Prosthecomicrobium sp. N25: one gene and its partner. The protein of the gene in region 1 binds, or shares a complex with, the protein of each later gene. Links are inferred from orthologs where the notes say so. Each region holds a gene or a part of one and is shown on either strand. Other genes may lie near its edges.

What was found.
Region 2: the proteins of ccmB (region 1) and ccmE are in contact, whole or in part, in a solved structure (PDB 8CE8), measured with the Escherichia coli proteins. The link is inferred for Prosthecomicrobium sp. N25 from one-to-one orthologs.

The regions. Positions count from the first base shown.
Region 1 is NZ_JBBCAT010000002.1:300,543-303,848, reverse strand. What follows is about bases 61-3,019. They hold ccmB (heme exporter protein CcmB), read right to left. Parts: upstream 1,895-3,019; coding sequence 1,226-1,894; downstream 61-1,225. Other genes in these bases: acnA (aconitate hydratase AcnA), read left to right, coding at 2,791-3,019; ccmA (heme ABC exporter ATP-binding protein CcmA), read right to left, coding at 1,891-2,598; WBG79_RS16260 (Bcr/CflA family efflux MFS transporter), read left to right, coding at 61-1,210. Also shown: more of WBG79_RS16260, read left to right, coding at 1-60; more of acnA, read left to right, coding at 3,020-3,306. UniProt on the Escherichia coli protein: Required for the export of heme to the periplasm for the biogenesis of c-type cytochromes.
Region 2 is NZ_JBBCAT010000001.1:1,539,256-1,542,572, reverse strand. What follows is about bases 304-3,273. They hold ccmE (cytochrome c maturation protein CcmE), read right to left. Parts: upstream 2,029-3,273; coding sequence 1,579-2,028; downstream 304-1,578. Other genes in these bases: ccmI (c-type cytochrome biogenesis protein CcmI), read right to left, coding at 2,132-3,273; WBG79_RS07015 (heme lyase CcmF/NrfE family subunit), read right to left, coding at 304-1,505. Also shown: more of WBG79_RS07015, read right to left, coding at 1-303; more of ccmI, read right to left, coding at 3,274-3,283. UniProt on the Escherichia coli protein: Heme chaperone required for the biogenesis of c-type cytochromes. Transiently binds heme delivered by CcmC and transfers the heme to apo-cytochromes in a process facilitated by CcmF and CcmH.

The sequences.
Region 1 (3,306 bases):
CACCCCCGTCGCCGATGCCGCCGCCCCGCTCCTGAGCGCGACCCGCACCTCCGTCATCGGCGCGATCCTGATCGCGCTCGGTCCGATCTCGATGGCGCTCTATACCCCCGCCATGCCGACGCTCGTGACGGCCTTCGGCACCACGATCGCCACCATCAAGCTGACCCTGACGCTCTACTTCGCGGGCTTCGCGCTCGCCCAGCTCGCCTGCGGCCCCCTTTCGGACGCCTATGGGCGCCGCCCGGTGACACTCGCCTTCATGGGTCTCTACCTCCTGGCGAGCCTCGCGGCCCTGCTGTCGCCCTCGGTCCACGTGCTCCTGGCCGCCCGCTTCCTGCAGGGTGTCGGCGCCGCTGCCGGGGTCGCGATCGCCCGCGCCATCGTGCGCGACCTCTTTGAGGGCCAGCAATCGGCGCGCATCATGAACACCATGGGCATCATGCTCGCGCTCGGCCCCGCCATCTCGCCGACGATCGGCGGCATCACGCTCGACCTCGCCGGCTGGCACGCGATCTTCGCCCTCATGGTCGTCTACGGGGCTGTGGTGGTGGGCATGGTGCTGTTCGTCCTGCCCGAGACCAACCGCGCCCCCGACCCGGCCCGCGCCCGACCCGCCATGCTGGTGGCCGCCTACGGCACGCTCCTGCGCGAGCCGCGCTTCATGCTGCCTGCCGCCGTCCTCGGCACCGCCCTCGGCGCCCTCTACGCGCTCGGCACCATGCTGCCTTTCGTGCTGATCGACCGGGCCGGCCTGACCCCGACCCAGTTCGGTCTCGGCATGATCGCCCAGACCGGCTCCTTCGCGACCGGCGGTTTCCTGGTCCGCAAGCTCCTGATCGAGACCGACGCCCAGAAGCTGGTGCGTCCCGGCATCCTGATCGGCCTCGCGGCCGCCCTGGTGCTGGCCGTCCTGATGCGCACCGTGCCGCCGAGCTACATTGCCGTGATGGGCCCGATCGGCGTCTACGCCTTCTCGCTCGCCCTCATCATGCCGGGTCCGTCGACCACGGCCCTTGCCCCGTTCCCCCACATGGCCGGCGCCGCGGCGGCCCTGCTCGGCTTCATGCAGATGGGCGGCGGCCTCGTCGGCAGCCTGGCGGCGGCCCTCTTCGGCGACCCCGTCAAGGCGCTGGCCACCATCCTGCCGGTCATGATGGCGATGGCCCTCCTCGCCGACATCGCCTACCTCCGGCTGACCCGGCGGACCTGAGCCCCGGGTCCCGCCTCACTCGCTCGAGAACCGGAGCGCCGCCGCGGCCGCCACCGGCCCGATGACCGCCGAAAAGAGCCCGAGCCCGGCGAGGATCAGGAAGGGCGTCATGAACGGCGTCGGTTCGGTCACGGCCGCGGTCGTCGCCGACACGCCGAAGATCAGCACCGGCACGGTCAGCGGCAGGACCAGGATGGCGAGGAGCAGGCCGCCGCGCCGGAGCGTGACGGTCAGCGCCGCCCCGATGGCGCCGATGAAGGTGAGCGCCGGCGTGCCGACCGCGAGCGTCGCCACCGACGCCCCGATGGCTGCCGGCTCCATGTTCATGAAGACCGCCAGGAGCGGCGCGACCAGCACGAGCGGCAGTCCCGTCGCCACCCAGTGGGCGAGGCACTTCACCAGGACGACGATCTCGAGCGGTTCCTCGCCCATCAGGATGAGGTCGAGCGTGCCGTCGTCGCGGTCCGCCTGGAACAGCCGGTCGAGCGACAGGAGGGTCGCCAGCAGCGCCCCGATCCACAGGATCGCGGGCCCGATCCGGGCCAGGAGGTTGAGGTCCGGCCCGACCCCGAAGGGAATGACGGTGACCACGATCAGGAAGAACAAGGCCCCCATCAGGGCCCCGCCGCCGATCCGCGTCGCCAAGCGGAATTCCCGCAGGAACAGCGCGCCGACCGGGGTCATGCCGTGCCTCCCGCCGGCCCGCGCCCGAGCACCAGGGCACGAACCTCGGAGAAGAGCAGGGGCTGATGGGTCGCCGCGACCACGATGCCTCCCGCGGCCTGGTGCCCGGCGACGATCTCGGTGAAACGCGCCTCCGAGGCGGCGTCGAGCGCCGACGTCGGCTCGTCGAGCAGCCACACCGTCCGCCGCGAGACGAGCAGCCGCGCGAGCGAGAGCCGCCGACGCTGCCCCGCCGACAGATAGGCGGCCGGCAGGCCCTTGAGGTGCTGGAGCCCGACCGTGTCGAGCGCCTCGTCGAGCCCGCGCGCCGGCTGGTCGTAGAAGGAGCGCCAGAAGCCGAGATTCTCCTCCACCGTCAGGGACGGCTTCAGCGCGTCCTGGTGGCCGAAATAATGGCACTGCTGGGCGAGGCTCAGCTCGGCGTCGCCGTCGATCAGCGCCAGGCTGCCCGCCGCCGGCCGCACCAGCCCGGCCAGCACCCGCAGCAGGCTCGACTTCCCCGCCCCGTTCGGCCCCGTGACGATCAGCGCCTCGCCGCTCGCGACCGTGAAGCCGAGGCCCGTGAAGACCAGCCGGCCGCCCCGTTCGCACGCGAGATCGTGCGCCTCCAGGCGGCTTGGGATGATGTCCGGCATGCTCCCGAGATCCTCCGCGCATGCCCGTCGCTGCGCCGCACAAAAATTCTGCAGCCCGGCGCCGCCCACGACTCTCGTCTGACTGGCCTCCTCATACGAAATTCGTTACAAGGCCGGCAACCCGCGTCGACACGTCGCGGGGCCGGTGAGACCGGGACGGTCTTCCGCGACGGCACGTGCCGTCTCATCGCCTTGCGGCCGAGTTTCCCGCACCGCCCCGGCGGAGCGCGCCCGGCACCGCGGCGCGCGGGACCGTCCGCAATGGGAAGGACAAGTGCCGTGACGACCTCATCCCTCGACAGCTTCAAGGCGCGCAGGACGCTGACCGTCGGCTCCAAGAGCTACGAGTATTTCAGTCTTGTCGAGGCGGAGAAGAACGGCCTCGCCGGCGTTTCACGGCTGCCCTTCTCGATGAAGGTGCTGCTCGAGAACCTGCTCCGTTACGAGGACGGCCGCACCGTCACGGCCGACGACGTCCGCGCCGTCGCCGCCTGGCTCGACAACCGCGGCAAGGCCGAACGCGAGATCGCCTTCCGGCCCGCCCGCGTGCTGATGCAGGACTTCACCGGCGTGCCCGCGGTCGTCGACCTCGCCGCCTTGCGCGACGCCATGAAGGCGCTCGGCGGCGATCCGGAGAAGATCAACCCGCTGGTTCCGGTCGACCTCGTCATTGATCACTCCTTCGTGGTCGACTTCTACGGCAACGCCACCGCGCTTCAGCGCAACGTCGAGCGCGAGTACGAGCAGAACCAGGAGCGCTACCGCTTCCTGCGCTGG
Region 2 (3,317 bases), on another replicon or contig:
CCGATGTGGGCGATCATCATGCCCCAGGCGGAGCCCGGCAGGCCCCTGGCCCGGCGGAGCGAGACATCGAGCGGCTCGGCGAAGAGCTTGACGCGATAGGCCGTCTCGGCGAGCGCGCCGGCTATGAGCCAAACTGCGAGACCGACCCCGAAGGCCGCCAGGACCGGCCCGCCGCGCGTCGCCCACCAGGTCGCCACGATGGCGGCGGCGGCGAGCGCGAAGGCGACGGACAGCCGCTGGGCGGCGGCGAGCAGGTCGCCGCGCTTCCAGGCCAGGAAGGGCCCGATCGGGACGGCGAGCAGGAGCGGCAGGATCAGGGGCCCGAAGGTCAGGTTGAAGAAGGGCGCTCCGACCGAGATCTTGTCGCCGTTGATGGCCTCGAGGGCGAGCGGGTAGAGCGTGCCGATCAGCACGGCGGCGCAGGAGGCGGTCAGGAACAGGTTGTTGAAGACGAGCGCGCCTTCGCGGCTGATCGGGGCGAAGATGCCGCCCTGCGTCAGGGTCGAGGCGCGCCAGGCGAAGAGCGCCAGCGACCCGCCGATGAAGAGGACCAGGATGGCGAGGATGAAGACGCCCCGGGCCGGGTCCGTCGCGAAGGCATGCACGGAGGTGAGCACGCCGGAGCGGACCAGGAAGGTTCCGAGCAGCGAGAGCGAGAAGGTCAGGATCGCCAGCAGGATCGTCCAGACCTTCAGGGCGTTGCGCTTCTCCATGACGATGGCGGAGTGCAGCAGCGCCGTGCCGGCCAGCCAGGGCATGAAGCTGGCGTTCTCGACCGGGTCCCAGAACCACCAGCCGCCCCAGCCGAGCTCGTAGTAGGCCCAGTAGGAGCCCATCGCGATGCCGAGCGTCAGGAAGATCCAGGCGGCGAGCGTCCAGGGCCGGACCCAGCGGGCCCAGGCGGCGTCGATGCGCCCGTCGATCAGGGCCGCGACCGCGAAGGCGAAGGAGATCGAGAAGCCGACATAGCCGAGGTAGAGGAGCGGCGGGTGAACGGCGAGGCCGAAATCCTGCAGGATCGGATTGAGGTCCCGGCCCTCGAGGGGCGCCGGGTCGAGGCGGGCAAAGGGATTGGACGTCGTCAGGATGAAGAGCAGGAAGGCGCTCGCCACCCAGGCCTGGACGGCGAGGACATTGGCCTTCAGGGACTCCGGCAGGTTGCGGCCGAAGGCGGCGACCAGGGCGCCGAAGAGGGCGAGGATCAGCACCCACAGGAGCATGGAGCCCTCGTGGTTCCCCCAGACGCCGCTCACCTTGAAGATCAAGGGCTTCAGGGAGTGGGAATTCTCGGCGACGTTCAGGACCGAGAAGTCCGAGACCAGGTAGGCATGGGTCAGCAGGCCGAAGGCGATGCCGACGAAGAGGAATTGCGCCAGGGCGGCGGGCGCGGCGACCGCCATCAGCTGAGCGTCCCGGGTGCGGGCCCCCCAGATCGGCAGGACCGATTGGACGACGGCCAGCGCGAAGGCCAGCACCAGGGCGTAATGTCCGATCTCGACCAGCATGGCTTCCGTCCGTCCTCGAGCGGGGCCGGCGGCCCCTTGCGCGTCCCGCGGCCCCCTCGGCCGCCAGGACGCCTCACTTCTTCGCCTGGGTCTCGCCTTGCCAGTGCCCCTGTTTCTTGAGGCTCTCGGCGACTTCCTTCGGCATGTAGTTCTCGTCGTGCTTGGCGAGCACGCTGTCGGCCCGGAACAAGCCGTCCGGCCCGACCTTGCCCTCGGTGACCACGCCCTGGCCCTCGCGGAAGAGGTCCGGAAGGATGCCGGTGTAGGTGACCGGGATCGAGGCGACCGTGTCGGTCACCTCGAAGCGGACCGTGGTGCCGTCTCCGCGCTTCACCGACCCTTCCTTGACGAGGCCGCCAAGGCGGATGCGCTGGTCGGGCGGCAGGGTCTTGGCGAGCACGTCGCTCGGGCTGTTGAAGAACACGATCCGGTCGGTCAGCGCGTAGGCGACGAGCCCCGCGGCGAGCGTCAGGACGGCGCCGGCGGTTCCGATCAGGGTCAGGCGTCTCTGCTTCCTCGTCATCGCTCCTCGCAGGGGCCGTCCGGCGGCGCCGGCAGCGGCTCCCCTCCCCTCGTCTCCATGCGGGACCGTCCGCCCGGGCCGACGCCCGGACCCGTCCCGCTCCTCACAGGGCCAGCCCCAGCCCCTTCGACACTTCCTCGATGCGCGCCCGGTCCGTGGCGTTCGCCCCCACGGCCGCCAGCGCCTTGCGGGCGGCGTCGCGGGCCTCCTCGGTACGGCCGAGGACGGCGAGCGAGCGGATCAGGCGGGTCCATTCCTCGACGCTGCCGCCGCCGGCGGCGAGCCGCTCGCCGAGGCGGGCGACCATGCCCTCGATCATGGCCTTGCGGTCGGCCGGCGGCATGGACTCGGCGGCCGCGACCTCGTCGGCTCCGGGACCCGGCGCCTGGGCGGACGGCGGGGCCTTGGGCGCGGAGGGCGGCAGGCCGGCCGCGCTCTCCGCGGCAGCGAGCTCGCGCCGGGCGGGTTCGAGCCAAGGCTCGTCTCCCTTGGCGGCATCGACGATCGCCTTCCAGGCCGCGACCGCGTCGGCGTGGCGACCTTCCTGGGTGAGGGCGAGGGCGAGATACATCCGGGACGGGACCTGGCCGGGGTCGGCCTCGACCGACCTCTGGAAGGCGTCGCGGGCCTCCGCGGTGACGACGCCGCCGGCGGCGGCCGTCAGGGCCATGCCGTGGCCGAACTGCCGGCGCGCATCGGACCCGAGCAGCCGGATGGCGTTGCCGTAGGCGCGGGCGGCGTCGGCTGGCCGGTTCAGGCGCATGTAGACCGGGGCGAGCACCTCCCAGCCCTGCCCGTCCTCGGGCTTCTGGGCGAGGTGCGCCTCGACACGGGCGACCAGGTCGTCGATGGTCTGCTGGTCGGGGGCCCGCGCGAGCCGCGTGGCGAGCGGCTGGTCCGGCAGGTCGGGCTGGCCGAGGGAGAGGTAGAGGCCGAGGGCGACGGCCGGGACGGCCACCACCCCGGCGCCCGCGGCAACCCACCCGCGTCGGCCGGCGGAACCGCCGGCGGTCTCCTCGGCGTTGCGCGCCGACTTCAGCAGCCGCCGGGCGATCTCGGTACGGGCGGCATCGGCCTCCGCCGGAGCGATCAGGCCACGATCCAGGTCGCGGTCGACTTCGGCGAGCTGGTCCTTGTAGACGTGGACGTCGTTCGCCTCCGCCCCCGCGGCCCGCCGGGCGGCCCGCGAGGCGGGCGCCAGGACGGCGAGCGCCGCAAGGGCAGTCATGGCAGCGAAGACGATCCAAAGGAGCATGTTGCCGGGCTTTCGGGCGACCAGATCTTCCGGG